DNA from 2 places in the Paenibacillus sp. FSL R10-2778 genome. Region 2 is predicted to be linked to the other one. Evidence: a T-box and tRNA genes for the amino acid it is inferred to sense, from the RefSeq annotation. Region 2 holds a T-box; the other holds one or more tRNA genes.
The links. A T-box is a leader RNA that pairs with one kind of tRNA and senses whether it is charged. The one in region 2 lies ahead of trpS (tryptophan--tRNA ligase), so its partner is inferred to be a tRNA-Trp.
Positions count from the first base shown of each region.

Region 1 (16,289 bases), 3.1 Mb from region 2:
TTCCAGTGATCTATTTTTATAACGTGTATGACGTATTGCAATCAGCGGACAGGCTTCTTCGCTTCCCAGAGGATCATGATCTTGCTATTTCTGTGACCAAAGCAAACGAGGCTCCTAAACGTCGTAGTATCGTTAGCGAGCCTGGGATATCCTTTGGACTCTTATTGCTCTTAGGGGGCGCCCTGCTTATTCTGTTCCGGCAGAAACCAACATGGCTCCAGTTCTTTATTGAACATTATGCCGAAATGGCCGTGTCTGTCATTTTAGTATGCGGTGGCTTATTTATAGGAGCTAGAGAAATTGCCAGAGCAGTTGTGCAGCGTAAAGACAATGAAGCTCGCAAGCGGCGCGTGGGAAGATATACAGCTTCTGTATTATTGATAGCTATTTCTGTTCCTTTGTTTTTGGATTGGAGAGAGGGAACTGACTATATGCTTCTGCTCTTGAAGTGGTGGCCAGTCATCCCGGTGTTATGGGGGATTGAGTTCCTGCTGATGTTTATCTTCTCTAACCGTTCAGCCAAGGAAACCAGAATCAGATTGGATTTACGTGGGCTTTTATCTGCTATATTGCTAGCTGCGAGTGTATTTATTGTTGCAGAGCAAGAACATTATTTATATCTATGGAAAAATGTCAGTCTAAACCTGACGGCAGCAGCAGTGGACTATGGTGAGGCTAAAGGCAGCAAATATCAGAAAGCCCCGCTAATTGTTCCGGTGGAATTAAATACAGCCAAAATATCTATTGATAGTATTAATGGTGATATTTTATTACACCGTGCTCCAGTGGATGATATTCAAATTACAACGACAGTTTGGGTAGATCAGTTGGATGGGCCGATGGCTGAAGCTATATCAGAACAGTCCTTTGTGGACGTTGTTGAAGGGCCCAACATAAAAATCACCTCGAATAGCAAGGCCTATGGAGAATCCGGTAAACGCCAGCCACGCATGGATTTAGACATTTACTTGCCGGAGGATCGCCGCTTTAACCTCGATGTTCGCACTATGAATGGCGGGATCACGTTGCAGAATGTAGAAGCCATTGAAGACATTTCTCTGGAAACGGGGAATGGAGAGCTGATCCTTCATCGTATCTTTGGTAATGTTAAGGGAAAAACACTGAATGGAGCTGTCCGTGCCAGATCTGTTCAAGGCAGCGTTGATTTAACAACGAGCGGAGGCAATATGAATGCTTGGGATGTTACCGGTGCTTTGAAATTATCGACGGCTGTCGGCAATATTAGTGCGATCGGAAATAGCAATGATATCGATATTACTACCAAAAACGGTAATTTAGAGGTGGATGGAGCCAAATCCAAGCTACATGCCGAATCTCTAAATGGTACCATTGATGTTCGCTCTTCTGATGTCGCTGGAGATTGGGACATTTATAGCGCAGTTGGTGACATTCAATTGTATTTACCGATGTTAAGCAACTATACAGTGAATGGTTCCAGTGGATATGGTGATATTACTTCAGATTTGCCTGAACTTACAATTGATAAGAAAAAAGTATCAGGTGAAGTGGGAACCGGCGAGTTCAAGCTTCATGTTGAAGGAAATAGCAATCTAAATGTTAGGAAATATTGAAAAAAGTAATTTTTCTTATATAATAATAAATATAATGTATAGACTTCGTTGACAATATTGAAAAATCGGTCTTACAATCTTAAGAAGTATTTCTTTTATTTTTAAATTCAAAAGGCGGTGACAGTAATGGGGAGTGGAGTACAACATGCACTGGAACAATTAAAGACAACAGGTGTCCGTATAACGCCCCAGCGTCATGCGATTCTTACGTATTTGATGGAAGCAATGAATCATCCTACAGCTGACGATATATACCGGGCGCTAGAGCCGAAATTTCCGAGCATGAGCGTAGCAACTGTATATAATAATCTCAAGATGTTTATGGAAGCCGGCATGGTTCGCGAGTTGACCTACGGGGATAGTTCCAGTCGTTTTGATGCCAATGTATCTGATCATTATCATGTCATCTGTCAGCTATGCGGTAAGATTGAAGATTTTAGTTATCCTTCGCTTCATGATGTAGAGATACATGCAGAGCAGGAAACGGGCTTCAAAATTACGGGTTTGCGTATGGAATTGCATGGAGTTTGCAAATGTTGCAGAGAGAAGCAACAATAAGACAGAATACTACTGTACTTAAGGGCGTATAGCCAAGCTACACAATAAACGTGTGAAATCCGAAAGCGGAGGACTCACGTTTTTATTTTTTTCAAAATAACAAAATATAGTGAAAATGACTAACTTATACTGGTTATCCGGAACCAAGTGGATGTTATAATCGTATTGTTAGACTTAACTTAAAATCATCTAATATTTGGAGGATATATTTTGGACAGAAGATATAGACAGAAACGCGTCAAAAAGCGCGGAGGTCTTTTCCGACGCTTTTTTGGACTTTTGCTCATTGCGGCAGCAGCTTATTGGGTTGTGTTTTTTGTATTGCCAAATCGCCAGCACATCGATCCAGACTGGAAAGGCCTAGAACATCCTATCTTCGTAAAAGGAGAGCTAACAGGATATTCCGCCTCAGGGACCGGTGATAGCATGCTTTTACCTCTACCATTACTGCAGGAACATGTGGACTCATCTATTCGTTATGAAGAAAAGACTAAATCGGTCATCCTATCAACGGAAAGTGAACTTCTATATATGCAAGAGGATAAAACCGATGCTAGTCTGAACAATCGTCCGCTGCAGCTGCGGCTGGCACCTGAAGTTAAGGAAAAGATAACTTATCTTCCTGCGGATGTTTTAGAAGACCTGTATGGGTTTGAGATTCAAGAGGATACGACTACCGGGGCTGTGCTGTTAATGACAGCAGGGGAGACTGTACCGCTGGGGAAAGTGAAAGGTGAAGCAGGTGATAAGACAGTCGCTCTTCGCAGCGAAGCGTCGATTCACGCACCCATCGTGGCCGATATGTCCCCAGGTGCCATCGTGAGTATTTGGAATAAGGAAAATGAGGACTGGCTGTATGTGCAGTTAAGCAGCGGTTATGCGGGTTATACCAAGGCCAGTGATATTATCTCAGACGGTCAAAAGACAGTGGAACCCAAAAGCACCACTCCCTCACGGGCAGAACGAAGCTGGAAAGGGAAGTCAGTGAATTTGTATTGGGAAGCTGTTTATCAACGCAAACCTGACCCAAGTACATTCGGTGAGCTTCCGGGCGTTAACGTGGCTAGCCCGACTTGGTTCAGTATCATAGATGGTGACGGGAATGTGCGCAGTCAGGCTGATAGTGCGTATGTGCAGTGGGCCCATGAGCGCGGTTTGGAAGTATGGGGGCTGCTCAGCAATAGCTTTGAACCAGACATAACCACTGAGGCATTGTCGAGCTATGAGAAGCGGATGAACGCGATCGTACAGATCCTCGAGTATTCAGATTTATACAAGCTGGATGGAATTAATATTGACTTTGAGAATGTATATACGAAAGACGGGGAGAATGTTACACAATTTATGCGAGAGCTAAAACCTATGGCTCAAGCCAAAAACTTAATCGTCTCCATAGACGTAACCCCTAAATCCAACAGTGAGATGTGGTCAGCATTCCTTGATCGTAGAGCTCTTAATTCAGTAGTTGATTATCTTATTGTTATGGCTTATGACGAGCATTGGGCTGCTAGTCCTGTAGCGGGCTCTGTTGCGTCTCTGCCGTGGGTAGAAAGCTCGTTAAGCCGGATCATAGAGGAAGACGATGTGCCGCCTGAGAAGCTGATTCTAGGGATTCCACTGTATACTAGAATCTGGACTGAGGCCCAGGTGGATGGCAAGACCAAAGTAAGCTCTAAATCGGTTAGTATGAATGCCGTTGAAAAAATTATTAAAGAGAAGAAGCTGACCCCAACCTTTGATAAGGCAGCAGGGCAGAATTACGTTGAGTATAAGGAGGATGGCGCTCTTAAAAAAATATGGATCGAAGACAAAGTTTCTTTAAAAGCTAGAGTTGAGCTTGCTAAGTCTTTAGGGCTTGGTGGCATCGGTTCATGGAATCGCAGCTTTAGTAATCCGTCTGCGTGGGAGGCATTACAAGGGATTCATAAGTAATTATTATTTCATTCATAATAAACAAAGGGGCTCCCAATATAGGGGCCCCTTTGTTGTATTAAGCAAATGTTTGATTGCATTATAAATCGCTAGTAATAAGCTTCTGTAAGATGTGTTTTATTGATTAAGCTGCTGACTCTTAAGTTGTTCCGCAGTAATATTGGCCTCAGCTGGATCCATAGTAAGGATGGTATGGCAGAACATACAGCGGTCTGTTTTGCCCAGCATTTTGGTCAGCTTGTGACATTCAGGGCATTCCAGTTGGACTGCGCTAGTTGACAGCATCCCAGCCCAGAAATAGATTGCAAGACTTGCCATCATTGAGATTAAACCGATTACAAGACCGATTCCAGCGAATACTTTTCCAGTTGAGCCCCAAAACACGATGCCCGCCGTACCCAAAACCATAAGTCCCATTCCGAGCATTGTGAGCAGTAATCCCCATGTGCGAAAAGCGTTGATCTTAGCCGTTTTAAACTTCATGAGTGTTTGCTCCTAACTAAATATAGTTGGGTTGTCCAGAAGGAACTGTCTTTCATATGTAGAATAATAATTATAACTGAATTATAACTGACTGGACGCAAAATCGCCAAATTTAATGGAGGGAAGCATGGAATTGTCCAATGTAACTTTGTTGAGTGGAGAAACGTTTGATGAGAATGTTTTAGGAGCGGTCGTTTTGCGGCAGAATGGGGATATTCCGTTTCAAAGCGCACTTCTTCAAGATTTTGATATGGTAGTGTTAGTATTGCATGAAGAACAGGATAGAGAGCATATTGTTCGCCATACCATTGCCGGTGACCAACGGACCCAGTCAGTCCATATCGGCCTTTTTGCTTTGGAGCAGGCTGTTATGGCAGGGGATAATAACGAACTTCTTATCAGTTTGATGAGGGGGGAAGTGATCTGGGACCCCAAGGGAATACTCGAGGAAATGCGCCGCGAGATATTACAATTTGAAGGACCGATTAAGGAACGGGTCGCATTTATGGAGTTTGCTCGCTTTTTGCATATGTATGTGAAATCCAAGCGCTATATAGAGGCTGGCTTTATTATGGATGCTTACAACTGTGTATTGATAGCCTTATATCATTGGGCAAGAATAGAAGTGAGTGAAGTGGGTGCTTTCCCCGAGCCAGCTATTTGGGAGCAGGTTAAAAGCATGAATACCTCCGTTCATAAACTTTATGAGGAGTTAACGGTCAGTACTGAGACCTTAGAGCAACGTGTGGAGCTTGTGCTTCTTGCATGTGAATTTGGGATTATGTCCAAAATGACGGACTGTTGTCTATTGCTCTTTAATATTTTGAATAGCCGTAAGGAAGCATGGAGCATTAAAGAATTACTGCAGCATTCAGGTCTGAGTCAATTAGAGTCTGAACTACCCCTTGTTTTACGAAAGCTGGTTTCTCGTTCGCTAATCCGAGAGATTACATCTTGGGCTGATGTTCACGAGGGAGAAGGGCATGCGATCCGCTATACATTATAGAGATGAATTAGATACAGCAGAAGATGATTAATTATAGAGAGATGAGCAAGGATAGGGAGAGGCTGAGCACTCTCTTTTTGTTTGTTTACTAATATGAAACGCTCATATTTATTCGGAAAAATTAATGGTTGACTCTTTCCTTGTTCATGTGTTAAATTATAACTCGTCCCTCTGACACAGAGATGTGCTTTCGAAAACATTCGAAAGACAACCAAAAAAAGAAATTAAAAAAAAGGTTGACTAAAACGAGGACGCTGTGATATATTATAAAGGTCGCTGCTGAACAACACATCGACGAAATAAACAGCTTGATCTTTGAAAACTGAACAACGAGTGAGTGGGAAATCACGTAAGTGAAATCCAAATTAGAGAATTAATTTTCTCGTCAGATGTTTCAAAATGAGCATATCGCTCTTTTCAATACTAATTGGAGAGTTTGATCCTGGCTCAGGACGAACGCTGGCGGCGTGCCTAATACATGCAAGTCGAGCGGAGTTATTTTGAAAGCTTGCTTTCAAAATAACTTAGCGGCGGACGGGTGAGTAACACGTAGGCAACCTGCCCTTCAGACTGGGATAACTACCGGAAACGGTAGCTAATACCGGATAATTTCTTTTTTCTCCTGAGAGAAGAATGAAAGACGGAGCAATCTGTCACTGAGGGATGGGCCTGCGGCGCATTAGCTAGTTGGTGGGGTAACGGCCCACCAAGGCGACGATGCGTAGCCGACCTGAGAGGGTGAACGGCCACACTGGGACTGAGACACGGCCCAGACTCCTACGGGAGGCAGCAGTAGGGAATCTTCCGCAATGGGCGAAAGCCTGACGGAGCAACGCCGCGTGAGTGATGAAGGTTTTCGGATCGTAAAGCTCTGTTGCCAGGGAAGAACGTCCGGTAGAGTAACTGCTACCGGAGTGACGGTACCTGAGAAGAAAGCCCCGGCTAACTACGTGCCAGCAGCCGCGGTAATACGTAGGGGGCAAGCGTTGTCCGGAATTATTGGGCGTAAAGCGCGCGCAGGCGGCTATTTAAGTCTGGTGTTTAAACCTTGGGCTCAACCTGAGGTCGCACTGGAAACTGGGTGGCTTGAGTACAGAAGAGGAAAGTGGAATTCCACGTGTAGCGGTGAAATGCGTAGATATGTGGAGGAACACCAGTGGCGAAGGCGACTTTCTGGGCTGTAACTGACGCTGAGGCGCGAAAGCGTGGGGAGCAAACAGGATTAGATACCCTGGTAGTCCACGCCGTAAACGATGAGTGCTAGGTGTTAGGGGTTTCGATACCCTTGGTGCCGAAGTTAACACAGTAAGCACTCCGCCTGGGGAGTACGGTCGCAAGACTGAAACTCAAAGGAATTGACGGGGACCCGCACAAGCAGTGGAGTATGTGGTTTAATTCGAAGCAACGCGAAGAACCTTACCAGGTCTTGACATCCCTCTGAATCTGCTAGAGATAGCAGCGGCCTTCGGGACAGAGGAGACAGGTGGTGCATGGTTGTCGTCAGCTCGTGTCGTGAGATGTTGGGTTAAGTCCCGCAACGAGCGCAACCCTTAACTTTAGTTGCCAGCAGGTAATGCTGGGCACTCTAGAGTGACTGCCGGTGACAAACCGGAGGAAGGTGGGGATGACGTCAAATCATCATGCCCCTTATGACCTGGGCTACACACGTACTACAATGGCCGGTACAACGGGAAGCGAAGCCGCGAGGTGGAGCCAATCCCATCAAAGCCGGTCTCAGTTCGGATTGCAGGCTGCAACTCGCCTGCATGAAGTCGGAATTGCTAGTAATCGCGGATCAGCATGCCGCGGTGAATACGTTCCCGGGTCTTGTACACACCGCCCGTCACACCACGAGAGTTTACAACACCCGAAGTCGGTGGGGTAACCCGCAAGGGAGCCAGCCGCCGAAGGTGGGGTAGATGATTGGGGTGAAGTCGTAACAAGGTAGCCGTATCGGAAGGTGCGGCTGGATCACCTCCTTTCTATGGAGAATCGTTCTCTGCAATGAGAACATTCAAATCGGAAGCTAAGCTTCCAAAACTCAGGTTTAGGCCTGTTACTCACTCGTTGCTCAGTTTTGAGAGTTTAAGCTCTCAAGTAAGACTTGATCCTTGAAAACTGGATACCGAAACGAATTTGCGTTTTAGAACATCTTTTAGCAACTTGTGCAAACAAGTAAATGTTATTAGTGAGATGATTCCAAAGAGAATGTCATCGTATGATATTTTCCTGCGGAAAAATCAAGGTTAAGCTAATAAGAGCACACGGAGGATGCCTAGGCGCCAGGAGCCGACGAAGGACGTGGCGAACAACGAAACTGCCTCGGGGAGCTGTAAGCAAGCTTTGATCCGGGGGTGTCCGAATGGGGAAACCCAGCTGTGGTAATTCGCAGTTACTCATACCTGAATACATAGGGTGTGTAGAGGCAGACCAGGGGAACTGAAACATCTAAGTACCCTGAGGAAGAGAAAACAATAGTGATTCCGTCAGTAGCGGCGAGCGAACGCGGAACAGCCTAAACCTAAGAGCTTGCTCTTAGGGGTTGTGGGACGTCTCACATGGAGTTACAAAGGAATATGGTAGGTGAAGAGGTCTGGAAAGGCCCGCGATAGAGGTAAAAGCCCTGTAACCTAAACTGTATTCTCTCCGAGACGGATCCCGAGTAGTGCGGGGCACGTGAAACCCCGTATGAATCCAGCAGGACCATCTGCTAAGGCTAAATACTACCTGGCGACCGATAGTGAAACAGTACCGTGAGGGAAAGGTGAAAAGCACCCCGGAAGGGGAGTGAAATAGAACCTGAAACCGTGTGCTTACAAAAAGTCAGAGCCCTATTAATGGGTGATGGCGTGCCTTTTGTAGAATGAACCGGCGAGTTACGTTTAACATGCAAGGTTAAGCCGAGAAGGTGGAGCCGCAGCGAAAGCGAGTCTGAATAGGGCGAATTAGTATGTGGACGTAGACCCGAAACCGTGTGATCTACCCCTGTCCAGGGTGAAGGTGCGGTAACACGCACTGGAGGCCCGAACCCACGTACGTTGAAAAGTGCGGGGATGAGGTGGGGGTAGCGGAGAAATTCCAATCGAACTCGGAGATAGCTGGTTCTCCCCGAAATAGCTTTAGGGCTAGCCTCGGTATAAGAGTAGTGGAGGTAGAGCACTGATTGGGTGCGGGGTCCGCAAGGATTACCAAGCTCAGTCAAACTCCGAATGCCATATACTTATTGCCGGGAGTCAGACAGTGAGTGCTAAGATCCATTGTCAAAAGGGAAACAGCCCAGACCATCAGCTAAGGTCCCCAAGTGTGTGTTAAGTGGGAAAGGATGTGGAGTTGCACAGACAACCAGGATGTTGGCTTAGAAGCAGCCACCATTGAAAGAGTGCGTAATAGCTCACTGGTCGAGTGACTCTGCGCCGAAAATGTAACGGGGCTAAACACACCACCGAAGCTATGGCTAGATGCTTTGCATCTGGGGTAGGGGAGCGTTGTGTAGGGGTTGAAGGTGTACTGAAAAGAGCGCTGGACACTACACAAGTGAGAATGCCGGTATGAGTAACGAAAAGATCAGTGAGAATCTGATCCGCCGAAAGCCCAAGGTTTCCTGAGGAAGGCTCGTCCGCTCAGGGTAAGTCGGGACCTAAGGCGAGGCCGAAAGGCGTAGTCGAAGGACAACAGTTTGAAATTACTGTACCACCGTAATCCGCTATGAGCGATGGGGTGACGCAGGAGGGTAGTGACGCGGACTGATGGATGTCCGTCTAAGCAGTGAGGCTGATGTGTAGGCAAATCCGCACATCGATAAGGCTGGGCTGTGATGGGGAGCGAAAATTATAGTAGCGAAGGTCATGATCTCACACTGCCAAGAAAAGCCTCTAGCCAGGAGAAGGTGCCCGTACCGCAAACCGACACAGGTAGGCGAGAAGAGAATTCTAAGGCGCGCGGAAGAACTCTCGTTAAGGAACTCGGCAAAATGACCCCGTAACTTCGGGAGAAGGGGTGCCCCGGTAGTGTGAATAGCACGAGGGGGCCGCAGTGAAAAGGCCCAAGCGACTGTTTAGCAAAAACACAGGTCTGTGCGAAGCCGCAAGGCGAAGTATACGGGCTGACGCCTGCCCGGTGCTGGAAGGTTAAGGGGAGTGGTTAGGGGTAACCCGAAGCTATGAACCGAAGCCCCAGTAAACGGCGGCCGTAACTATAACGGTCCTAAGGTAGCGAAATTCCTTGTCAGGTAAATTCTGACCCGCACGAATGGCGTAACGACTTGGGCGCTGTCTCAACGAGAGATCCGGTGAAATTTTAATACCTGTGAAGATGCAGGTTACCCGCGACAAGACGGAAAGACCCCATGGAGCTTTACTGCAGCTTGATATTGAATTTGGGTACGATCTGTACAGGATAGGTGGGAGCCGTAGAAATCGGAGCGCAAGCTTCGGTGGAGGCGCCGTTGGGATACCACCCTGATCGTATCTAGGTTCTAACCTAGTACCCTTACCGGGTACGGGGACCGTGTCAGGCGGGCAGTTTGACTGGGGCGGTCGCCTCCTAAAGAGTAACGGAGGCGTTCCAAGGTTCCCTCAGAATGGTTGGAAATCATTCGCAGAGTGCAAAGGCATAAGGGAGCTTGACTGCGAGACCTACAAGTCGAGCAGGGACGAAAGTCGGACTTAGTGATCCGGTGGTACCGCATGGAAGGGCCATCGCTCAACGGATAAAAGCTACCCTGGGGATAACAGGCTTATCTCCCCCAAGAGTCCACATCGACGGGGAGGTTTGGCACCTCGATGTCGGCTCATCGCATCCTGGGGCTGAAGTAGGTCCCAAGGGTTGGGCTGTTCGCCCATTAAAGCGGTACGCGAGCTGGGTTCAGAACGTCGTGAGACAGTTCGGTCCCTATCTGTCGTGGGCGCAGGAAATTTGAGAGGAGCTGTCCTTAGTACGAGAGGACCGGGATGGACGTACCGCTGGTGCACCAGTTGTTCCGCCAGGAGCATGGCTGGGTAGCTACGTACGGACGGGATAAGCGCTGAAAGCATCTAAGCGTGAAGCCCCCCTCAAGATGAGATTTCCCAATTAGTAAGACCCCTTGAAGACGACGAGGTAGATAGGTTGGAGGTGGAAGTGCAGCAATGCATGGAGCTGACCAATACTAATCGGTCGAGGGCTTATCCTATACGTAGAATGCAGATTCGTTTCGGATTCAGTTTTCAGGCATCAAGCCTGGAATGAATATTCCCTGATAGCTCAGTTGGTAGAGCACTCGACTGTTAATCGAGTTGTCACAGGTTCGAGTCCTGTTCGGGGAGCCATATGGAGAGGTGTCCGAGTTTGGCCGAAGGAGCACGATTGGAAATCGTGTAGGCGCCACAAGCGTCTCGAGGGTTCGAATCCCTCTCTCTCCGCCACAAATTTTTAATTAGTATGGCCCGTTGGTCAAGGGGTTAAGACACCTCCCTTTCACGGAGGTAACATGGGTTCGAATCCCATACGGGTCACCAAATTTTCACTTGATTTATCCTAGTGGACTTTGGTACAATAACAATTGTTGTTTATGGAGGCTTAGCTCAGCTGGGAGAGCATCTGCCTTACAAGCAGAGGGTCGGGGGTTCGATCCCCTCAGCCTCCACCATAACACTTTCTTACTGACGCGGGGTGGAGCAGCCCGGTAGCTCGTCGGGCTCATAACCCGAAGGCCGCAGGTTCAAATCCTGCCCCCGCAACCAATTAACTTAAGCAATTATATCTTTTGGAACCGTGGTGTAGTTGGCCTAACATGCCTGCCTGTCACGCAGGAGATCGCGGGTTCGAATCCCGTCGGTTCCGCCATTTTCATCATGGCTCGGTAGCTCAGTCGGTAGAGCAGAGGACTGAAAATCCTCGTGTCGGCGGTTCGATTCCGTCCCGAGCCACCATTTATTATCACAAAAGAATGAGTGCCATGCCGGTGTAGCTCAATTGGTAGAGCAACTGACTTGTAATCAGTAGGTTGGGGGTTCAAGTCCTCTCGCCGGCACCATCCTTGGAGGATTAGCGAAGTGGCCAAACGCATCAGACTGTAAATCTGCTCACGTGAGTGTTCGGTGGTTCGAATCCATCATCCTCCACCAGTTTTTAGGGGCATAGTTTAAAGGTAGAACAACGGTCTCCAAAACCGTTGGTGTGGGTTCAATTCCTGCTGCCCCTGCCAAGTTCTTTCTAAAGTTTAATATGGCGGCCGTGGCGAAGGGGTTAACGCACCGGATTGTGGTTCCGGCATTCGTGGGTTCGAGACCCATCGGCCGCCCCATTTACTTTAAAATGAATAATGGCAACAATATCAACTTAATATGGCGACTGTGGCGAAGGGGTTAACGCACCGGATTGTGGTTCCGGCATTCGTGGGTTCGAGACCCATCAGTCGCCCCATTTTACTTTAAAATGTTATTGGGGATTAGCCAAGCGGTAAGGCAACGGACTTTGACTCCGTCACTCATAGGTTCGAATCCTATATCCCCAGCCATTTTATGCGGACGTGGCTCAGCGGTAGAGCATCGCCTTGCCAAGGCGAGGGTCGCGGGTTCGATTCCCGTCGTCCGCTCCAAGTTTTCATGGCGCCATAGCCAAGTGGTAAGGCAAAGCTCTGCAAAAGCTTTATCCCCAGTTCAAATCTGGGTGGCGCCTCCATTTAGTTCATATGTGCCGGCGTGGCGGAATGGCAGACGCGCTCGACTCAAAATCGAGTGGGAAACCGTGGAGGTTCGAGTCCTCTCGCCGGTATCTTAAAAAGGTTTGTAAGAATGCTTTTATAAGCAATCTTACAAACCTTTTTTCTTTATGTCCTTGGGTTTACAGCAGTAAGCCGTTGAATAGAGAGTTTCTCTATTTCAACGGCTTTTTTTAATCTGATTAGTGATTAACCTGATTGATTATTAATGCGGAATGCTCGCGGGGTATGACCTATTTCTCGTTTGAACATATTGCAGAATTGGGCATCGTTCACAAAACCTGCAGCAGCAGATACTTCAGAGATTTGCATCTGAGTATGACGTAATAGAGACTTTGCATAATCCAGGCGTTTTAACAGCAAATACCGCAGGGGTGAAGACCCGAAACGTTCTTTAAATAGATGGCGAAAACGATCGTAACTATATCCGGACATTTCTGATAGTGTTTCGACGGACAATTTATGGCGATAATGCTCATTCATATAATTAAGGACATATTGTACTCGATCTTCTGTTGGGGATTGATATCCAGAGGCACTAAGAAACCTCATAAGATGGACGGTAATCTCGCTCATTTGTAGGTTTAGAAGCTCAGAGAATCCGTCTTGCTTGCGTGTAAACTCTGCTTTCATTCGCAGCAGGATTTGAAGAACGGTCTGATCTTTATCATCTTCATATACGCCGAGCAGATTACTCATATTAGGGTGTTCCGAGTGGAAGCCTACAAATAATACATTTGCATCCTCACGGTGGTGCTCGTCATGTTTATGATTGGGTGGCACAAGCGCGAAAGAAGAGGAGCGAAAATGGTAACTTCGTGGGCCAACATTGGTTGTCCCTACCCCCTGTAAATAATAGACTAGTTCGTAGCATTCATGCTGGTGTGGAGGGATATAAGTATTTAGCTCATGTGTGGCACTTACAATATATAGAACACGATCCATGATGATCCTCCAATACTTATGTTTTAGCCGAATCGTACAAAACAATGACCGAAATCATATAATTATTTTTAATAATATTTGTTATGATCGTATCAATAAATCCGAAAGTTCGCAACCTGACTGGCCATCTCGTTCGGAAATAAAGCGGATTATTAATAATAATGGTATTTTTATTGCTATTTTTGAGCCTAAACGTTAAATTTATTACTTTTAATAATACTTTATTTGGAAAAAAGAGAATTTCCATTTGAACCGTGAATTATACAATGGGTGAAGATGGGATTCTGCGGATTACTAACCAACTAAAATTAGGGGTGGAATAGAGTAATGAATAAAAAAGTTCTTTCTTTGTTGTTATTAATGGTGATGGTTCTGGTCACAGCATGTGGGAATAACACGTCCAATAACGGTTCTTCTGCGAATACTGGATCAAACGCTGCTGAGGGTGGAGAAACAGGTGCAGGGGATAAACTCAAGGTTGTATTGCTGATTCCGGGGACACTTGGGGATAAATCATTTTTTGATTCCGCTAATAACGGCTTGCAAAAGGTTAAGGATGAACTTGGTGCAGTAACAAAGGTTGTTGAAATGGGCGTTGATAAAACGAAATGGGAGCCTACATTTAACGATATCGCTTCCGAGGATTGGGATGTAATTATTTCTGGCGGTTCTGAAATTACAGAGATGTTTAATGCAACGGCAGAATTGTATCCAGACAAAAAATTCATTAATTATGATACCGACATCGATGAAGCACCAGATAACATGTACAACATGTCTTATGCGACAAATGAAGTATCTTTCTTGGCAGGTGCCGTAGCAGCATTAGCTACACAATCGGATATGCCGAATGCTACCCCTGAGAATGTGATTGGGTTTGTCGGCGGTATGGATATTCCGGGGATTAATGCTTTCTTGGTCGGTTACATTCAAGGTGCTCAGTACGTTGATCCTGATGTAAAAGTGGCTGTGTCGTACGCTGGTGATTTTGTTAACCCGGCAAAAGGTAAGGAGCTGTCTCTAATTCAATATAATTCCGGTGTGGATGTTATTTTTAACGTGGCTGGGGGTACAGGTCTTGGGATCTTTGACGCAGCTAAAGAGAAGAAAAAATATGCAATTGGTGTAGACTCCGATCAGGCAATGTTGATTAACGATACGGATAGTGAAAAAGCAAATCTAATCGTTACTTCATCTATTAAAAAGATTGATACGGCTATTCTAGGTGCAGTGAAGAGATTGCAAGAGGGTACGCTAGAAATGGGCAAACGTGATGTATTGAGCTTTGTAGATGATGGTGTAGGTATTGCTGAGAATGATATTTATAAAAATGTATTCCCGGCTGATCTTCAGGCCAAGGTTGAAGAAGTGAAGCAAAAGCTGATCAATAAAGAAATTAAAGTGGATAATGCGATGGGGATGGAAACCGCAGAGGTAGAAGCTATTCGTAACGCAGTTAAGCCTTAAGCTTTAAATCTTAAGATCAGCTCTATAGAGATAAACCTACAGTTGGAGATTCTTCTAGTCAGGGGAATTCCAGCTGTATATTTTTGCAGACCTCCAAGTTGAAAGGCGTTGAGACCTATGTACACAGCTCTGCTGGAAATGCGGGGAATTACCAAGGTATATCCCAATGGCGTCGTTGCAAATAAAGACGTGCATTTTTCTTTACGTGAGGGAGAAATACATGCGATTGCAGGTGAGAACGGTGCAGGTAAATCGACTTTAATGAAGATTATGTTCGGCATGGAAGAGCCAAGTGAAGGCGAGATCTATATCAAGGGTGAAAAAGTAAAGCTGCAATCCGCTCAGGACGCCATTGATAGAGGCATCGGCATGGTCCACCAGCATTTCATGTTGGTACCTTCTTTTACGGTGGCAGAGAATATGGTGCTGGGTATGGAGCCGCGCAGAGGAGTTGGCATTAATTATGCCGAGGCTGTGCGCATGACGGAAGAGACCGCAAGGAAATACAATCTGGCCGTGGATCCAAAGGCAAAAGTAGAGGATCTTACAGTTGGGATGAAGCAAAAGGTTGAGATTCTTAAGGCGCTGCTGCGTGGTGCTAAAATTCTGGTGCTTGATGAGCCAACTGCGGTGTTGACTCCACAGGAAACAGAGGAATTGTTCCGCGAGCTTAAGCAATTAAGGGAACAGGGCCATACGATAGTTTTTATTTCGCACAAATTAAAGGAAGTCAAAGCGATTTGCGACAGAATTACGATTATGCGCAGCGGCCGTAGTGAAGGTGTTTTTCAAACACAGGATGTGACAGAACAGGAAATCTCGCGGTTAATGGTCGGCAGAGATGTCGTGCTGAAATATGACAAAGAGATTCTGGCTGTTAGTGAGCCAGTACTAACGGTGCAGGGACTCGGTGTGAATGATGCAGATGGCAAAGCATTATTGTCGGATATCAATTTTGCGGTACGTGGTGGGCAGATCGTTGGGATTGCTGGTGTAGAAGGCAACGGGCAGACACAGCTCATTGAAGCTCTTACAGGTAGCTTGAGAGGTGTCTCAAGTCAGGGTTCTGTACTAGTGAAGGGAAAGGATATCCGTGAATCGGATATTTTGGATATTCGTAAGCTAGGCGTTTCCTATATACCGGAGGATCGGATGCGGCAAGGGATCGCTAGTGAAGCAAGCATAGCTGATAATCTGCTATCTACTCAGTATCGTACAAAAGCAATGAATAAAGGTCTTTTTTTGAATGGCTCACGAATTGCCAAGCTAGCAGTATCCCTTGTAGAGGAATTTAAAGTCCGCTGTTCAGGACCTTCTCAGCCCATAGGAATGTTGTCAGGTGGTAACATGCAGAAGGTAGTCGTAGCTAGAGAGTGTTCGACTGAACCGCAGCTGCTTATTGCAGAACAGCCGACACGGGGTGTGGATATAGGCGCAGCCCAGTTCATACATCAAAAGTTGTTGGAATTACGTTCAGACGATTGCGCGATTTTGCTAGTGTCGGCAGATTTGAATGAGATCTTGGAGATCAGCGATAGTCTGTTAGTAATGTACGAGGGTAAGATTGTTGCCTTTTTTGAGGAGCCATCTAAGGTTAGTGAGGAAG
Region 1 is NZ_CP151956.1:6,011,872-6,028,160, reverse strand. Features, by position in the region: gene NST40_RS26985 (DUF4097 family beta strand repeat-containing protein) at 1-1,592, shown strand, start outside; gene perR (peroxide-responsive transcriptional repressor PerR) at 1,719-2,150, shown strand; gene NST40_RS26975 (glycosyl hydrolase family 18 protein) at 2,361-4,082, shown strand; gene NST40_RS26970 (DUF2614 family zinc ribbon-containing protein) at 4,200-4,565, opposite strand; gene NST40_RS26965 (nucleotidyltransferase-like protein) at 4,693-5,571, shown strand; rRNA gene NST40_RS26960 (16S ribosomal RNA) at 5,996-7,553, shown strand; rRNA gene NST40_RS26955 (23S ribosomal RNA) at 7,816-10,741, shown strand; tRNA gene NST40_RS26950 (tRNA-Asn) at 10,802-10,877, shown strand; tRNA gene NST40_RS26945 (tRNA-Ser) at 10,881-10,973, shown strand; tRNA gene NST40_RS26940 (tRNA-Glu) at 10,992-11,066, shown strand; tRNA gene NST40_RS26935 (tRNA-Val) at 11,122-11,197, shown strand; tRNA gene NST40_RS26930 (tRNA-Met) at 11,215-11,291, shown strand; tRNA gene NST40_RS26925 (tRNA-Asp) at 11,317-11,394, shown strand; tRNA gene NST40_RS26920 (tRNA-Phe) at 11,405-11,480, shown strand; tRNA gene NST40_RS26915 (tRNA-Thr) at 11,509-11,584, shown strand; tRNA gene NST40_RS26910 (tRNA-Tyr) at 11,590-11,675, shown strand; tRNA gene NST40_RS26905 (tRNA-Trp) at 11,682-11,755, shown strand; tRNA gene NST40_RS26900 (tRNA-His) at 11,779-11,854, shown strand; tRNA gene NST40_RS26895 (tRNA-His) at 11,898-11,973, shown strand; tRNA gene NST40_RS26890 (tRNA-Gln) at 11,993-12,067, shown strand; tRNA gene NST40_RS26885 (tRNA-Gly) at 12,074-12,148, shown strand; tRNA gene NST40_RS26880 (tRNA-Cys) at 12,158-12,231, shown strand; tRNA gene NST40_RS26875 (tRNA-Leu) at 12,246-12,324, shown strand; gene NST40_RS26870 (AraC family transcriptional regulator) at 12,461-13,216, opposite strand; gene NST40_RS26865 (BMP family ABC transporter substrate-binding protein) at 13,544-14,683, shown strand; gene NST40_RS26860 (ABC transporter ATP-binding protein) at 14,801-16,289, shown strand, end outside.
Region 1: it encodes a tRNA-Trp, which carries the amino acid that the T-box ahead of trpS (tryptophan--tRNA ligase) is inferred to sense. The anticodon was not compared.

Region 2 (16,289 bases):
ATTTTCACTCCCTTGAGGTCATGTTCGAGTGGCTGGGGAATTGGATGGTTCATCTGGGGAACATATATACCGAAGGTCTGACGGATAACCATCAGCAGGATGTGATTATCTTTGAACATATTAAATCCTTCATTAGAGCTAATATTGATCAAGATATTACTCTACAAATGGTAGCGGATCGCTTCTTCTATAACCCTTCTTATTTAAGCCGTCTGTTCAAAAGAAAACTCGATAAGAACTATATGCGATTTGTAACCGAAATCCGTATGGAATACGCGCAGGAATGCTTAAAAAAACCGGAAATTCTAGTGACCGATGTCTGCACAATGTGTGGTTACAAGAGCTATAAGCATTTCGTTAAAACGTTCCGGCACTTCACCAACATGACCCCATCAGACTATAGAAAACAATCGGGGTGGTAAGCAAAATGATGCAAATAAACCAGCCAAAAAAACGCTATCGGATGCGGCATGTTAATCGGCAGATTTTTGTGCTGATGATCCTGACCATTACCATTCCTTTGCTGATTATATCCGCGATTATCTATATTTTTTCAAATCAAGCCGTCAAAAATGAATATCAAAGCAGCTCTAATCTCATCCTTAATAATCTTTCTTTCAACATCGACCAGTATCTGCAAAGTATTGAAAAAGGGACCCTTAATGCCCAAGTAGATAGTCAATTACAAACCGCTCTCGAGCATTGGACTATCAACAAAGATAATATCGGGAATGATCTAAGTATTCAGTATGGAAACACGATTGAACAGTTCATCAGCGGGATTGAAATGACGATTAAAAATGTCGACAGTGTGCAGATTTTCGCGGGGTCACGTGTATTCTACTCCGCCAATTTCAATCGTGCGGATTATGATGTGAAGGACTACACCCAAGAGGATTGGTATTTACAGACGCAGCAAAAAAAGGGGGGCGTAATCCTGTTTGGAAGTCATCTCCCCTTCTATCGCACCAATTCCAAACAATCCGTCATCTCCATCGCCAGAGTCATTAATAAAAAAGGAAGCAAGCAGCCCTTAGGTGTCATGTTAATCGATATCCGGCTGGATTCATTACGGGAAATCTTAAAGCTGTCCGAGAATAGCAAGCGGAAATTTATTATTTTAGACGATAAGGGGGGCAACGTTTACAGCTCAGATTCATTGGAGACGAGTCCTTTAGAGCCAGTCCCTATCGACAAACAGGCGCTTAACACTTTTATGAACAATGACGCCGGGAGCTTATATGGTACTTTTGATGACAAGGATTCGTACATTAATTTTGTTACTTCTCCTTACTCCAACTGGAAGGTCATTCAATATATTGATGAAAAAGAGATGACTAAGCAGGCTTCTTTTCTTGGCAAAATCATTTTAACCTTGGCGCTCTTATCGCTTGTCACTGCACTCTTATTTATGTATATCCTCTCGGAACGCGTAACCAAACCTATTATTCTGTTAAGCCGGAAGGTGAAGCTGGTGGGGATGGGGAATTTCGATGTGGATTTGTACAGTAATCGTCAAGATGAATTTGGGGTTCTATATAATGGAATTCGTAAGATGGTTAAAGATTTGCAAAACTATATTGAGCGATCTTCGATGGCCAAGGCTCAACAAAAAGTAGCCCAGTATGGTGCGCTCAAAAGCCAAATCAATCCGCATTTCCTGGCAAATGTCCTTGAATCTATTCAAATGAAAGCCATCATCAATGGACAAAGAGAGATTGGCGAGATGGTGGGGATCGTGGGCAGATTGTTTCGGATTCATATCCAGACTGGGAAAATCACCGTTACCCTGCGCGAAGAACTTGAGCATGTCCGGCTATATGTGAAGATTCAGCAGTTGCGTTTTGGGGATAAATTACAGTACATGGAGCAGCTAGATCCGCAATGCGAAATCGTTAAGGTCATGCACTTCTCCTTGCAGCCCATCGTAGAGAATGCTATCGTACACGGCCTAGAAAGCCGCAGTGAACCAGGTCTGCTTGAGGTATCCTCGGTGATATCGGGGGAGGATATGCTGATTATCGTTAAAGATAACGGCATTGGCATCGAGGAAGAGAAACTTAAGCAGCTGCGTTTCCGTCTCTCTCAACCCTCAGATACCTTAGATGAAGAACATATTGGCATTAAAAATGTTCATGATCGCATTCAATTTCATTTTGGCGAAAAATATGGAATTGAAATTTCCAGTCACGTAGGTGAAGGAACGACAGTGATCATCCGACTTCCCGCGTAATCCTAGACATTTTGCTCAGTAATGCCTAATTCAGGATCAAAGGTAAGCATTTTCGTCGCTATTTTATCAATAAAAAACCGATCATGACTAACTGTTACTACAGCGCCAGGAAAATGAATCAACGCCTGCTCCATCACCTGAATACTGGTTAAATCCAAATGGTTAGTGGGCTCATCTAAAATAATGACAGCAGCTCCGGAGAGAAGGCATTTCGCTAAAGCCACTCTGGCCTGCTGTCCGCCTGAAAGGCTGCCAATCGTTTTACTCAGATCCATTTCCGAGAATTGCAGCATCGCTAGAAATTTATTCACCTTTTTCCGCGGTGCGTCCAGTCCCAGTCCATAAACATTTACGGCATGGCTGACGGTATCTTTATGATCCAGCTCATCCCACATCTGATTAAAGTGCGCATAACCGACCCCGCGTTCCCAAGTCACTTCCCCCGATTCCGGTGCTTCTTGTCCAGTCAGTACTTTGATTAGTGTCGATTTTCCGCTGCCGTTCGGACCCACGATAGCTATCCGGTCTTCCTTTTGAATATCGAAGCTAATGTTCTGGAAAATGGAGCGGCCATCATAAATTTGTCCAATCCGCCTCACTTCCCCCAGCTTGTCAGGAAAACGTAAATTACTATAAATATCAGTGATTAATACGTTAACTGGATGAGGTTCCACTCGTTTTTTCATATCCGTTAGCTTACGGGATAGACGGTCCTTAGAAGACTTCTTACTACCACGGTTTTCAATGGCCTCGGACTCCATAATGAGAAGTTCTTCTTCCCACTCAAATTGCCGATCGAGCACTTTTTTACGCATCTTCTTTTTACGAACGTAATCCGTATAATTGCCTTCATATTCCTGAAAATGATAGTTCTCGATTTCTATCGTCCGCGTGACCACTCTGTCAATAAATTGCCGATCATGAGAAACCAGAAGCATCGCCCCATTGAAACGGTGCAGCCACTGCTCCAACCATACGATCCCTTCCATATCCAAAAAATTAGTAGGCTCATCGAGCAATACAACATCGGGCGCTTCAATTAAGACTTTAGCCAGTGCCGCGCGGTTCCTCCAGCCTCCGGATAACTCCTCTACAGGTTGATGCCGCGATCTCTCATCGAATCCTAATTTAGTCAGCACCGTATTGATTTCCACAGATACATTCCAGCCATCCAAATGCTCCATTTGTTCAAAAAGCTCAGCTTGGCGCTCTAAAAGTGCATTCATCTGGACATCATCCGACACCTGCCCAAGCTGTTCTCCTATTTGGTTAAGCTCCTGTTCAATGCGTGCTACCTCTTCGAAGCAAAGTTCTAACTCTTGTTGTACAGACAAAGACCCGGAAAGCTCCGAAAATTGAGAGAAGTAGCTGATCTTCACATTGGGATCTAACTCTACTTTTCCTGCCGTTGGCTCCTCTTTTCCCATGATTAGCTTAAAAACAGTAGATTTACCTGCTCCATTTCGTCCGATTAAGCCAATACGTTCACCCTTGCTCACACGAAAATAAATATCTCGAAAGATCAATGTATTCTCATATTTCTTAGTTACGTTCTCCATTCGGATTACGCTCAAGTCTATCACTCCTAGTTCGTATAGATCAGAATTCATCGTTGAATACCCAAAAAGCTATTATAGCACTAATTAAAAAAAGGACTTTATAATCATATTATTACTTATATTTATTTCCGATATATGTATTTATATTAATATAAATTTATAAATACATAAGGAGGATTACAATGAGTTTGCTAAAATCATTCAAGAAAAATGCTAGTGTTATTATGTGCATTACCCTGCTCTTTTCTCTTTTTATTGTGTATCCGGCAAGTGCTTCTACCTTCTTCCAAGACCGCTTTGAAGAGGGCGATAATCTATGGACATCCACTAGTGGGAATTGGACTATTGTTGAGGACGAAGGTAACAGCGTATATTACCAGTCTGCCACAAAAGAAGGACGTACTTCTGCAGGTGATCCAGCCTGGAGCGATTACACTGTGGAAGCGGATGTAAAAGCAGTTGATTTTAATGGCTCAAACAGAACTTATGTTGCGGGCAGATACATAGATGGAAATAATTTTTATGCAGCTTCTTTGTATAATAATAATAATGATGGCATGCTGGAAATTAGAAAGAAGGTTTCTGGATCTACTACAACTTTGACCAGCAAACCTTACGCTCTGCATACAGGAGTTTGGTATAATGTAAAACTCGAAATGAGCGGAAATACCATCAACATGTATGTAAATGATACGCTGGAGCTCTCAGCTTCCGATTCCAAATTAAAAAAAGGTGCAGCAGGGCTCGTTACCTTTAAGACAATTACGATGTTCGACAATGTGACCGTTTCTGACACCATTGGCACTACACCGACACCAACACCTACTGCAATACCGACTCCGACTGCTTCACCAACGCCAACTGCTACGCCGACACCGACGGTTACACCGACACCGACTGCTTCACCGACTCCGACTGTTACACCGATACCGACTTCTTCACCAACGCCTACTGCTTCACCGACACCTACTGCTACGCCGATACCGACTGCTTCACCAACACCTACACCGGTTCAGGTTAGTGAATATGATTTGGCTGGGTTTGCCATAGGAACAACAGGTGGTGGAAATATCCAAGAAACCAGTCCACTCTATAAAAAGGTATATACCGCAGAAGATCTTGCCACTGCACTGAGAAAAGGATCCAAAATAAAGGTTATTGAAATTATGAACGACTTGGATCTGGGATGGATTGAAATTTCTGATGCAGCAAAGATCTCCCCATTTAGCGCTCATAACAATGCTTTAACACATCCCGTATTAATAGAGACTGGTGTCAGCAAAGTGACTATAGACAACTTCGACGGTTTGACCATTTTCTCTGCTAAGGGTGCAACCATTAAACATGCCGCTTTTACCTTTAAAAGAAGCTCTAACGTCATCATCCGCAACCTTGAATTTGATGAGCTGTGGGAATGGGATGAAGCAACCAAAGGAAATTACGATAAAAACGACTGGGACTACATCACCATTGAAAACAGCAACAACGTATGGATCGACCACTGCACCTTCAATAAATCTTATGACGGAGTTGTCGATGTTAAAAAAGGCAGCAACGGCGTCACCATTTCATGGTCATCCTTCTTAGGGGATGATAGAAACGCAAACAGCTGGGTCACTCAGCAAATTAATGCAATGGAAGCCGACAAGGCTGCCTATCCCATGTACGCTTATTTAAGAAGCAGCTCAGTTGGCCTAAGTAAAGACGACATTATTGCGATTGCCGCTAGTCAAAAAAAGGGCCATTTAATAGGCGCAACAGAATTTGCAGCTGATAATGCGCTTCTTTCGGTGACGCTCCATCACAACTACTATAAAGATATACAAGACCGCATGCCCCGCCTTCGTAGTGGTAATGCGCATGCCTATAACATTGTAATGGACAACGAAGATACCAGATTGGCTAAAAAACGTCTAACCTCCGCTATGGAAAAAGCGATCTCAAGCAAGGGGTATCATTTCGGGGTTACAAGTAACGGAGCCATCTCGACAGAAGGAGGAGCTGTATTACTTGAAAGTTCTGTAATCATTGATGTAGTCTATCCTCTTCGCAACAATCAAGCGGATGCAAATAATAGCAAATATACGGGTGCAATCGCAGCTTTAGATACGATCTATTCACTTGATGGAGCAACATTCAGAGGAGACAGTACAGCAAAGAACAGCCCTCTCTCCCCTGCACCCGCTGCCGTTAAAGCATTTGCATGGAACGGATTCACAACACTACCTTACAGCTACACTTCAGATGACCCAGCTAGTCTAAAATCCAGACTTACCGCTGTTGACGGCTCAGGGGCAGGCAAATTGTCCTGGTCAAACGAGGAATGGTTGAAAACAAATTATAGCAACTAACTCGACTAACTAATTACTGAACACATATCCCATTACAACAACGAGAAAAGTTACTAACTTAGTTGTCACACTAGCGCCACCTTTGCACCAAATTAGCGACATATTAGTGCTACTAGCGCCATATTAACGCCACATTAGCACCACTTTTGTACCGCCGAAATTGCTCAGACGCTCAGACAGTGATTTTACAGTTTAGAGTGTAATATTTACGAGGTCAGACGACGATTTTAATTTACAGTGCAGTATTTACGAGGCCAGACGACGATTTTACAGTTTATAGTGCAGTATTTACGAGGCCAGACGACGATTTTACAGTTTATAGTGCAGTATTTACGAGGCCAGATGGTTCGGACTCAGCAGCCCTTATTTCGAAGAATCCGGGCATTTCGCAGTGCTATCGGACTCAGATGCAGCTATTCATCCCAATATGCTCATTTTGGGTGTGGATTTAGACCAATAAGAGCTATACAGTCCGAAAACTCAGCAAAATGGTCCAAAAAGCCAAAATAGCTGCAATACAGTCCGTTAGGAGTGCTAAGAGCGTGAGGAACATGAGGAACATGAGAAACGTGAGGAGCGTTATTAACTTAGTTGCCACATTAGCGCCACCTTTGCTCCAAATTAGCGACATATTAGTGCTACTAGCGCCATATTACGCCAGATTAGCGCCACTTTTGTACCTTCGAAATTGCTCAGACGCTTAGGCGGTGATTTTACCGTTTACAGTGCAGTATTAGCGAGGTCAGACGACGATTTTACAGTTTACAGTGCAATATTTACGAGGCCAGATGGTTCGGACTCAGGAGCCCTTATTTCGAAGAATCCGGGCATTTCGCAGTGCTATCGGACTCAGATGCAGCTATTCAACCCAATATGCTCAATTTTGGTGTGGATTTAGACCAATAAGAGCTATACAGTCCGAAAACTCAGCAAAATGGTCAAAAAAGCCAAAATAGCTGCAATACAGTCCGTTAGGAGTGCTAAGCGCTTGAGAAACATGAGAAGCCTGTGAAGCGTGAGAAGCGTGAGAAACATGAGGTGCCTGAGGAACATTAAGCGCCTATAGCCCCCCTGAGGAGCATTAAGCACATACAGTCCCGATAGGAGCATCAGGAGTTTGTTCTCATTTAACAAGTGGCGTGTTTGGTGTTAAAAGGTAACTCGAAAAGTTAGTATAATGTCCCAACAATAACAAAAAGGCCGCAACCAGCGGCCTTTTTCTATATTACAACTCCCAACACATATTCACTAAAATCGCTTACCGCTCATTTTTTCAGAATATCAATATACTCTTCTTTCTCTCGATCTGCCCCCGCATTAAGTTTCAGTCGCAGTGACTTCGGGTGATCCAACACATTACTGCTGAAGTAACTTATAAATCCATCATCAGATCCACTACCAGAATTCGGATTAATTTTAATGTCGTGCTTCCCAACCTGCGCTGTTAATTCATAGGGGAGCTTTTGAAACAGTTCATTTCGGACGATCCAATCCGTTTTCAATTCCTCATTTATCGTAAATTTGAGGGCTATGCTTAACGGAGAAAGCTCGACTTCGGCTAGTTTTACTTCCTGTCCATCAATTATGAAAGGGTGGTCAACAACTAATGTCTCCGTCTTCAGCTCCCAAAACTTAGGATCAATAGAGAAGTTCACTTTTAAACGATCAGAATACCGCATGTCGGATAAAACCGTTCCTGTTTTCGGTTTACTTAACATTCCCGGGTCTACAGAGGCAATCTGAAAATCCGCTACTACGTCTGTTGGCCTTGGTTTATTTCGGTCCAGTGAAAATACAGTTTTGCCGAGCCAAGTATATATGGTTCCCTCTGCGTGTGCTCCCATTCCGCCTCTATTCCCATTCTCCTCCATTACGTCTCGTCCAGTTTCAGCATCTGTCAGCTTCACACTATTTACACTGTACACTTCCTGACCATCACTTGTTGTCCCTGTATACAGCAGCATGATTTTATTTTCATCAGCAAGTACAGCATTTAGAGTAATTTTATATCCATTTGATTCAGCACTCTTATTAACGATTTGTACATAATCATTCCGTATTGCAGACTCTAGTGTAAGAGCATCAATATCAGCTGCAGCCAATGTTTTAAAAGGCTCCAATACGCCCCAATCAAACGTTTCAACACTCGAAGTCCCTTGCTGTGGCAACAGCTGGGTTGGATTGAAGAACAGCAAGCCCGCTATCATCACTGCAGCCGCCAGCACAGACATCGCACTTTTTGTGAATATTAACCTTCTGCCACGTTTCTTGCCTAATTCCAAACCTGCTTGGATCGCATAGATCTGAGCGGCTGCATTCTCTATTTTTTGTTCTTGTGGGATACGTCCGGCATCGCTTAACATGGCAAGCTCCTCTTGACTACTCATTGTTCCATTCACCCCGATTCTTTATGATGGTTCGCAACTGCTTGAGCCCCTTATGCTGCCAAGTCTTAACCGTCCCCTCGGGTTTATTCATAATGTTAGCGATCTCAGTCAAGGTCATATCATTGTAGTATTTTAGCAGCAGCACATGGCGATACTTGGGCTTAACCTGCTCGAGTGCCCACAGCATTTCCATCCGATGATGGCCAATGTGTGTGACCTGTTCTCCTATTCTTTCATCTACCAGCGGCATGGAACGTTTTCTTCGTCTTTGTTCATCTATGCAGACATAAATTAGAATGCGAATAATCCATGATTTGAATGCTTTGGGGTCCTTTAAAGTTTTTCTTTTAATCCAGGCCCGGCAAGTCATTTCCTGCATCGCTTCCAGCGCATCGTTTCGGTTCCGCAAGTAACTATAAGCAATACTGTATAGTTGTTCTCTATGTACCAATATCGAATCGTAAAAATCTGTCTCGCTCCGAGTATCAATAATCGTTACTTTTTTCATTTCTGCATTAGTCATCGTCATATCCTTCCTTAGCCTCCTCTCTTCAACCTTTCATAGATTAAGACGGGGGAGGTATAGAAACGGTTTTTATTTCACTTAACTTTTTTTCGCCCAAAGCTCTCTAAATTATAGCATTCTATAAAAATTGAACGAAAAATGTTATGATGAGTTATATTGGACATAATCAATAGTACGCACTCAAAAGTGCCATAGGTACTAAAAAGTACCCATACCTTGGAGGTTATCATGACAACAACATCTACAACAACTGTCAAGAAAAAATACAATATTTCTGTTGAAGCCACACTAGAGGTCATCGGAGGGAAATGGAAATGCGTAATTCTATGTCATTTAACTCATGGCAAAAAACGCACCTCCGAGTTAAAACAGTTGATGCCCGGCATTACTCAAAAAATGTTAACCCAGCAGCTACGCGAGCTTGAGGCAGATGGAATCATCAACCGAATTGTTTATAATCAGGTTCCACCAAAAGTAGAATACGAGCTTAGTGAATATGGGGATAGTTTAAGCGATATTTTGACTGCATTATGTAATTGGGGAGAACAACATATCATTAAACAATACGGCGATAAATACGCTGTTTTAGAGGATAACATCTTAAATAAATAAACCGCTATATGAAGGAAATGGTTGGAGATTTATGCTGTGAGAGTTGTACTTCAATTATACACCCACGAAAAAAGGACAGCTGAATCAGATCGATTCAACTGTCCAAAGCATTGATTCACCCGTCCCTTAAATGGCGCACAGAGACATAACTTAAATTACGCCCTCTCCTCCAATAGCAGTTGCTGTGAATGATATGGGTCCAAATAGATTGATAGGCAAGTTGCTATCATTCTGAATTACCAATTCATAGTTGTGGACTCCAATATAAGCACCATCGACCCACTGAGCACTTAATTGAATATCAGTAATTGTAGTAAAACGATAAAAGGATCTATAAATATCGACTCCAGCTCGTCGGATGATAACAAGAAATTGGCTATTAGCAAGTGCAGTAAGACTAAAACTACCATTTAACTCGACTCTACTGGAGAAAGAAGCCGGATTAGCCGGACTAATATTTACTTGTGCTGTGGCTAGACCCGCTCCAGCTCCAGGAATCCCTGCAACCGTTATAGCAGTAGTAAACGGATCTAAAGGGATTTTTGCCTGTGACCCATAACTTATTATTGTCGCCATTTATCATCACTCCATTTCAAGGTTATAGAGTAGTATATTGTGAATCCGCAATGATAGATTGGACTTAATTCCTGATGATTATATACATTTAAGGTATACTTTGCTAGATCATATAAACCTAGATACCTCGTCAATCACCATACGATTTCTACTCATTGACAACACCCCTGTTCAGAATTACAATAATTCACATATCATGAACAACGATGACAAAGGGTAAGTAGACAGACGAACATGGTCTTCAGAGAGCCGGTGGTAGGTGCGAACCGGTGACCAGCGTATGCTCGAATGGCCTTTATAGTTGTTTTTCCGAACTATCTTAATGGATGCAGTAGGGAAAACCGGGGTTCCCGCCGTTATCAAGGGACCTGTATCGAGAATAAATTCAACCTCTCCGTACAGGTAAGAGAAGATCGAAAGCCAAGAATCGTAAGGTGACACGATCATTTAAGGTGGTACCACGACAACTTCGTCCTTATTGGATGAGGTTTTTTTGTCATTTAAAGGAGGTGATGGCCATGGATGATGGCTGGTGGTGGCGACTCGAGTGTAACCAAATGCTAAATAACAGGAGGAATTTATATGATGAACGAACGTGTCTTAACTGGAGATCGAGTGACTGGAAAGCTTCACCTTGGCCATTACGCCGGCAGCTTGCAGACCCGAGTAGCCCTTCAGGAGCAATATGAAACTTTTGTGTTTTTAGCGGATATTCAAGCCCTAACGACCCATTTTGATCGTCCACAGCTGCTGGGTCAACATCTGCATGAGATCACACTGGACTATTTATCTGCGGGTATAAATCCGGAGAAAACAACTATATTTATTCAATCGATGATCCCTGAAATCGCAGAGCTGACCCTCTTGTTCTCTATGTTTGTTACTGTGAATTCTTCACGGCATAATCCCACGATTAAAGCCGAATCGAAAAATTCGAGCTTAGATGAATTGTATTACGGTTTTCTTGGTTATCCAGTTAGTCAGACTGCTGACATAACATTTTGTAAAGCAACGATCATTCCTGTAGGGGAAGACCAACTCCCTCATCTGGAATTAACCCGCAAAATCGTCCGCAGATTCAACGAGCTGTACAGCCCGATACTGGTGGAACCCAAAGCGCTGATCAGTGAGACGCCGAGGCTTGTGGGTACGGATGGCAACGCTAAAATGAGTAAAAGCCTTGGCAATGCCATCGAGCTGGACTCCACTAAGGAAGAGATTATCTTTAAGATACGAAAAGCCACAACCGATCCAGCGCGTGTGCATAAAAATGATCCTGGACATCCAGATATCTGTCCTATTTTTGCTTATCATGGTGCTTTTCGCTCAGCGGGGGTAACCGAAATTCGTGAAGGCTGTGAGCGGGGTACCATGGGTTGTTCTGCTTGCAAACAGTTGATTTCGACAGCTCTAGATCAGCTTATAGAACCGATGCGAGAGCGTCGTTCCTATTATGCTACTAAGCAAGCTTGTGCAGGAAATCTTAATCTCTGGAACACAGCATGCCCGCAGCATTGCTCAAGAAACAATGGCCGAAGTACGTGAGGCTATGAGTCTTAACTATTTTTCAATCTAAAAATGACCAATATAGGCACTCAAAAAAAGCCGGAATCTCATTGGAAGAGATCCGGCTTTTTTCTTCTCCTTACAACACCCAATTTCCCTTACGGAATACGGGTTCAATCGTGCCGTCCGCCAGCTCTCCGTCAATATCCAGCTCTGCTGAACCGATCATAAAATCGACATGAGTTAAGCTGACATTAGCTCCTCTAGCCACAAGCTCTTCGTTCGTAAGCTTTGTGCCGCCTTCAATATTTACAGGATAAGCACTTCCTAGCGCGAAATGGCAGGAGGCATTCTCATCAATCCCTGTATTGTAAAAAATACGGTTCAAGCGAGAGATTGGAGAATCATGCTGCACTAAGGCTACTTCTCCTAGATAAGATGCACCTTCATCCGTTGCCAGCAGTGAGGTTAAATGTTCGCGTCCGGATTCAGCTTCATAAGCTACGACTTTCCCTTTTTCAAAAGTGAATGAAAGTCCTTCAACTAACCGTCCATTCAAATTAAGAGGGAGCGTGCTTCTAACTGTGCCATTAACGCCAGTACGATGGGGCATGGAATAAATCTCTTCCGTTGGCATATTAGCTACAAAATATACGCCTTTATCATTCTCACCGCCACCCCCGCGCCATAAATGGCCTTCCGGAAGCTCTACATGCAGATCCGTTCCCGGAGCACGGTAATGCAAGCTTTTATAACGTTTAGCGTTCATTCTGTCCTGACTTTCTTTCAACTGACCAATATGCTCTCTCCAAGCAGCTACCGGATCATTGCTGCCCACACGGTTCATCTGGAATACAGCTTCCCACATCGCCTCTACCCGCTCTTCTTCAGGAAGATCGGCAAAAACCTTGTTCGCCCAAGCACGTGTTGGCGCTTTGACCAGAGACCAGCTGATTTTGCTGTTCCGAGTATATTTGGAGTAGTTCTTGCGAGCAACAGCCGCTGCTTTGACTGCTCTAGATACCTTAGAAGAATCAATGCCATTAAACAGTTCAGGATCAGGTACTTTAATATGTAAGATGGCACCATTCTCTTCCGCGAATTTCTCCATCATCTCAGCCTGCCACTGTGGATAGTAATCGAAAGAATCCTCTGGGGCTTTTTCATAACGGATCCGTGTAGTTGCTTCATCGTCCCAGTCAACAATTACATATTTAGCTCCCGCTTCATAGGCTTTCGCTACAATCAAGCGAGTAAGTTCTGCGGTTTCTATCGGTGCATGTACCATAAGGACTTGTCCAGGCTGTACATTTACTCCTACTTTTACAACTAGGTTCGCATATTTCTCCAGCATTACTTCAAAATCTTTCATGAATTCTCTTCCTCCATCTCTAGGGTTGCTATAAGGACTCGGTCAGCTTCACTTCTTATTTTAACGCAAAACGAGGATAGTTGCGATTCGATTTAGATTCTCAGCTACTTCACTTCAGGTATTTCACCTGTATAGACACCTAGATCATTCTTATGAATCTCTACATTGGACGTTCCGATCTGCTTATCATTATGGTAAGCAATCACTGTGATCTTGGTATCCTGAGGTTCATCTATTTGCTTATTCCCCCCATCCATTGGACTCCAATAAATTTGATCTCCAGATTTGATTTTCAGCTCAAGACCTTTGTTATGCACCTTGTAGTCAGGGGGAGTCCATAACAATAAATTGCCGGATGTAGCCTGTATCTTAATAACATCCGCCCCTTCAGCAGTTATAAGCATAGGTAATCCTGGAGCACTACTATCAGTCACCCTGTATTCCGCTGTTGGGAACATAACATCCGGTTTTACCTCAAGTGATTGATTATTATGCCGCAAAATAAAGAAGAAAAAAAGTAAAATCGTTAAGCCCATGACGCCTGCGATGATTATTTTTTTCACTATTCAACCTCCCTTCCACCCTAATACTGTAACATATTTCCTTAATTTGGACAGTTATGAGCCAAATAAAGCGGCTCCCGCGAGGAACCGCTCACTTCAATCCCTATTTTTTATCCACCTGTAACAGTGTCACTGTCTTCAAAGCATAAGTATGCATGATTTTATCCTCTGAAATTACATTCAACTTGGTCAAGCTTGCCACCTTTGCCGGATCTGATTTGGAGAGCAAACGCCACACTTCGGGGTCTGATAAGGTCTCATATAACTTTGCATCATCATATTCTTTGCGGTTTTGCACGACCAGCTTCACTTTATAGCTGCCAATTTCAGTCTCGTTAGTTTCCTGCTGACTACAATAATTTAAAATATCCTGACGAAGCTCGGCCAATTCTTTTTCAATATCCTTTTGTTTTTGCTTGAGCCGATAATACTGCTGAACCTTTTTCTCCATCCACTTCACGCTCCTTCATAGACATATGTATGCCGGAAACGTTCGATAAATTAGTTGAGTTCCCTATCATAAAAACTTATAATGAGCCGGGGATAGCTTATTTCCAAGTAGAGTCAATTTTCTTATAAAAACAATTCCACGGCAGGTGACTTATGTTTCATTCGTACTTTTTTCCAATTTCGTATGCGTTCATGATGTTTCCAATAGCAGCGCTGGTCTTCACACTACCTTTTCTTATCGTACAATACCGCAGACATGGCTATATACATAAGCTTAGAGCTTTAATCCTATATCTGCTGCTGCTCTATCTGATGAACGCTTATTTTCTTGTCTTGCTTCCTTTTCCATCCTCCCGGCACAATGCTGCACCTTCTGGGAGTATCGTCCAATTCATTCCCCTTCAGTTTATTCAGGATATTGTGGATGGATCGTCAATCATCCCTGAACAAATCTCGACCTACTGGTCATTACTGCGTGAGCCTGCATTTTTACAGGTCATTTTTAACGTTGCATTGACCGTACCGTTTGGAATGTTTTTGGGCTATTATTTTCGTACACGCTGGGTCGTGTGCATTCTACTATCCTTTGCCTTTTCCTTGTCCTTTGAGATCACGCAGATTACAGGAATTTATGGTTTCTTCGATCATCCTTACCGTCTTTTTGATGTCGATGATCTCATTACCAACACAATCGGAGGGATTTTTGGATTTCGAATTTCCATTTGGATCTCCGGGCTATTGCCACGTATAGAACAACTGGATACAAACATTGACCGCGCTGCCAAAAGAGTCTCCTATACCCGCAGAGGAATAGCTTTTCTAATCGATAGTATGGTGTGGAGCATCGGGTTTGGGGTACTCTTCGGATTCGATATAAAAGCTGCCTTCTGGATTGTAACTGGTATTTACTTCATGCTTGTTCCGGCTCTCACGGGCGGACGGACCTTAGGGAAATGGATGGTGCGGATTCGGGTGAAGAGCAGCGGGAATCTTGCTTTTTTCTGGGCTCTGATGATCAGATATGGCCTGCTATATTGGGTACTGCTTGGGATTCACGCTCTTTTGCTTGATTCCGCCCTTCTAGGGCATCTTTCCTCCGTATGGAATATGCTTATTCATCTGTTTGTTCTATTGCTAGACTTGGCTTTCTTTATTCATTTAGTCATTAGTATATTCAAAAAAGAAACTCAGCTAATGTATGAGAAACTAAGTCGAACTTCTCATGTTATTTCTTGGCCAGAGAAACGGCTCCAATCTGATGTATCCAGCAACAGCCCTGTAGAAAGCTAAACTAGTTATTATTTAAATGGTATTTTTACATTGGAAATTATTATAGAATTAGGAGGTGAGCATTCTCAAAATTTAGGAGATGAGCGTATGGAAACTACAAGCAGCTTGCAGTTATCTAGAAGTCTTCCAGAAGAACAGGGGATTTCATCAACCGCAATATCCTGCTTTATTAGTGCAGTAGAAGAACAAAATTTAGGCCTGCACAGCTTTATGCTATTACGACATGGTTATGTGGTCTCTGAAGGCTGGTGGGCTCCTTACAGGTCCGTTCTTCCGCATATGTTATTTTCCCTTAGCAAAAGCTTCACCTCAACCGCAATCGGGTTTGCTGTTACTGAGAAACTTGTCACCCTCGATGATTCTGTCCTCTCCTTTTTCCCTGAAGAGGCTCCTTCGACTATCACGGAGAATCTATCCAATATGACAATCAGACATCTATTGATGATGGGTACCGGGCATGTCGTGGATACTATGGACACCCTTCGCAAAAGTAGCGACGGGAATTGGGTGAAAGCTTTCTTCTCCGTCCCCGTCGAGAAACAACCGGGTACACATTTCCTATATAATACCGGTGCTACTTACATGCTGGCCGCGATCCTTCAACGGGTTACTGGCCAAACACTGCTAGAATATTTAGAACCGCGCCTCTTCGTTCCTCTGGGCATTCACGGTGCTACGTGGGAGTCTTGTCCACGTGGAATTAACACAGGGGGTTTTGGCTTAAACATTGCAACCGAGGATATCGCTAAATTCGGCCAGCTATACTTACAAAAAGGAATCTGGAATAATCAACGGGTACTGCCTGAAAAGTGGATTAATGAGGCTACTTCCAAACATATTTCCAATGGCGAAGGTGATCATGAC
Region 2 is NZ_CP151956.1:2,918,183-2,934,471, reverse strand. Features, by position in the region: gene NST40_RS12880 (response regulator) at 1-422, shown strand, start outside; gene NST40_RS12875 (sensor histidine kinase) at 428-2,233, shown strand; gene NST40_RS12870 (ABC-F family ATP-binding cassette domain-containing protein) at 2,236-3,807, opposite strand; gene NST40_RS12865 (pectate lyase) at 3,975-6,143, shown strand; gene NST40_RS12860 (DUF4179 domain-containing protein) at 7,409-8,530, opposite strand; gene NST40_RS12855 (sigma-70 family RNA polymerase sigma factor) at 8,523-9,059, opposite strand; gene NST40_RS12850 (winged helix-turn-helix transcriptional regulator) at 9,285-9,668, shown strand; gene NST40_RS12845 (hypothetical protein) at 9,819-10,244, opposite strand; T-box leader at 10,442-10,724, shown strand; gene trpS (tryptophan--tRNA ligase) at 10,827-11,789, shown strand; gene NST40_RS12835 (aminopeptidase) at 11,890-13,122, opposite strand; gene NST40_RS12830 (hypothetical protein) at 13,227-13,685, opposite strand; gene NST40_RS12825 (hypothetical protein) at 13,789-14,136, opposite strand; gene NST40_RS12820 (VanZ family protein) at 14,289-15,425, shown strand; gene NST40_RS12815 (serine hydrolase) at 15,513-16,289, shown strand, end outside.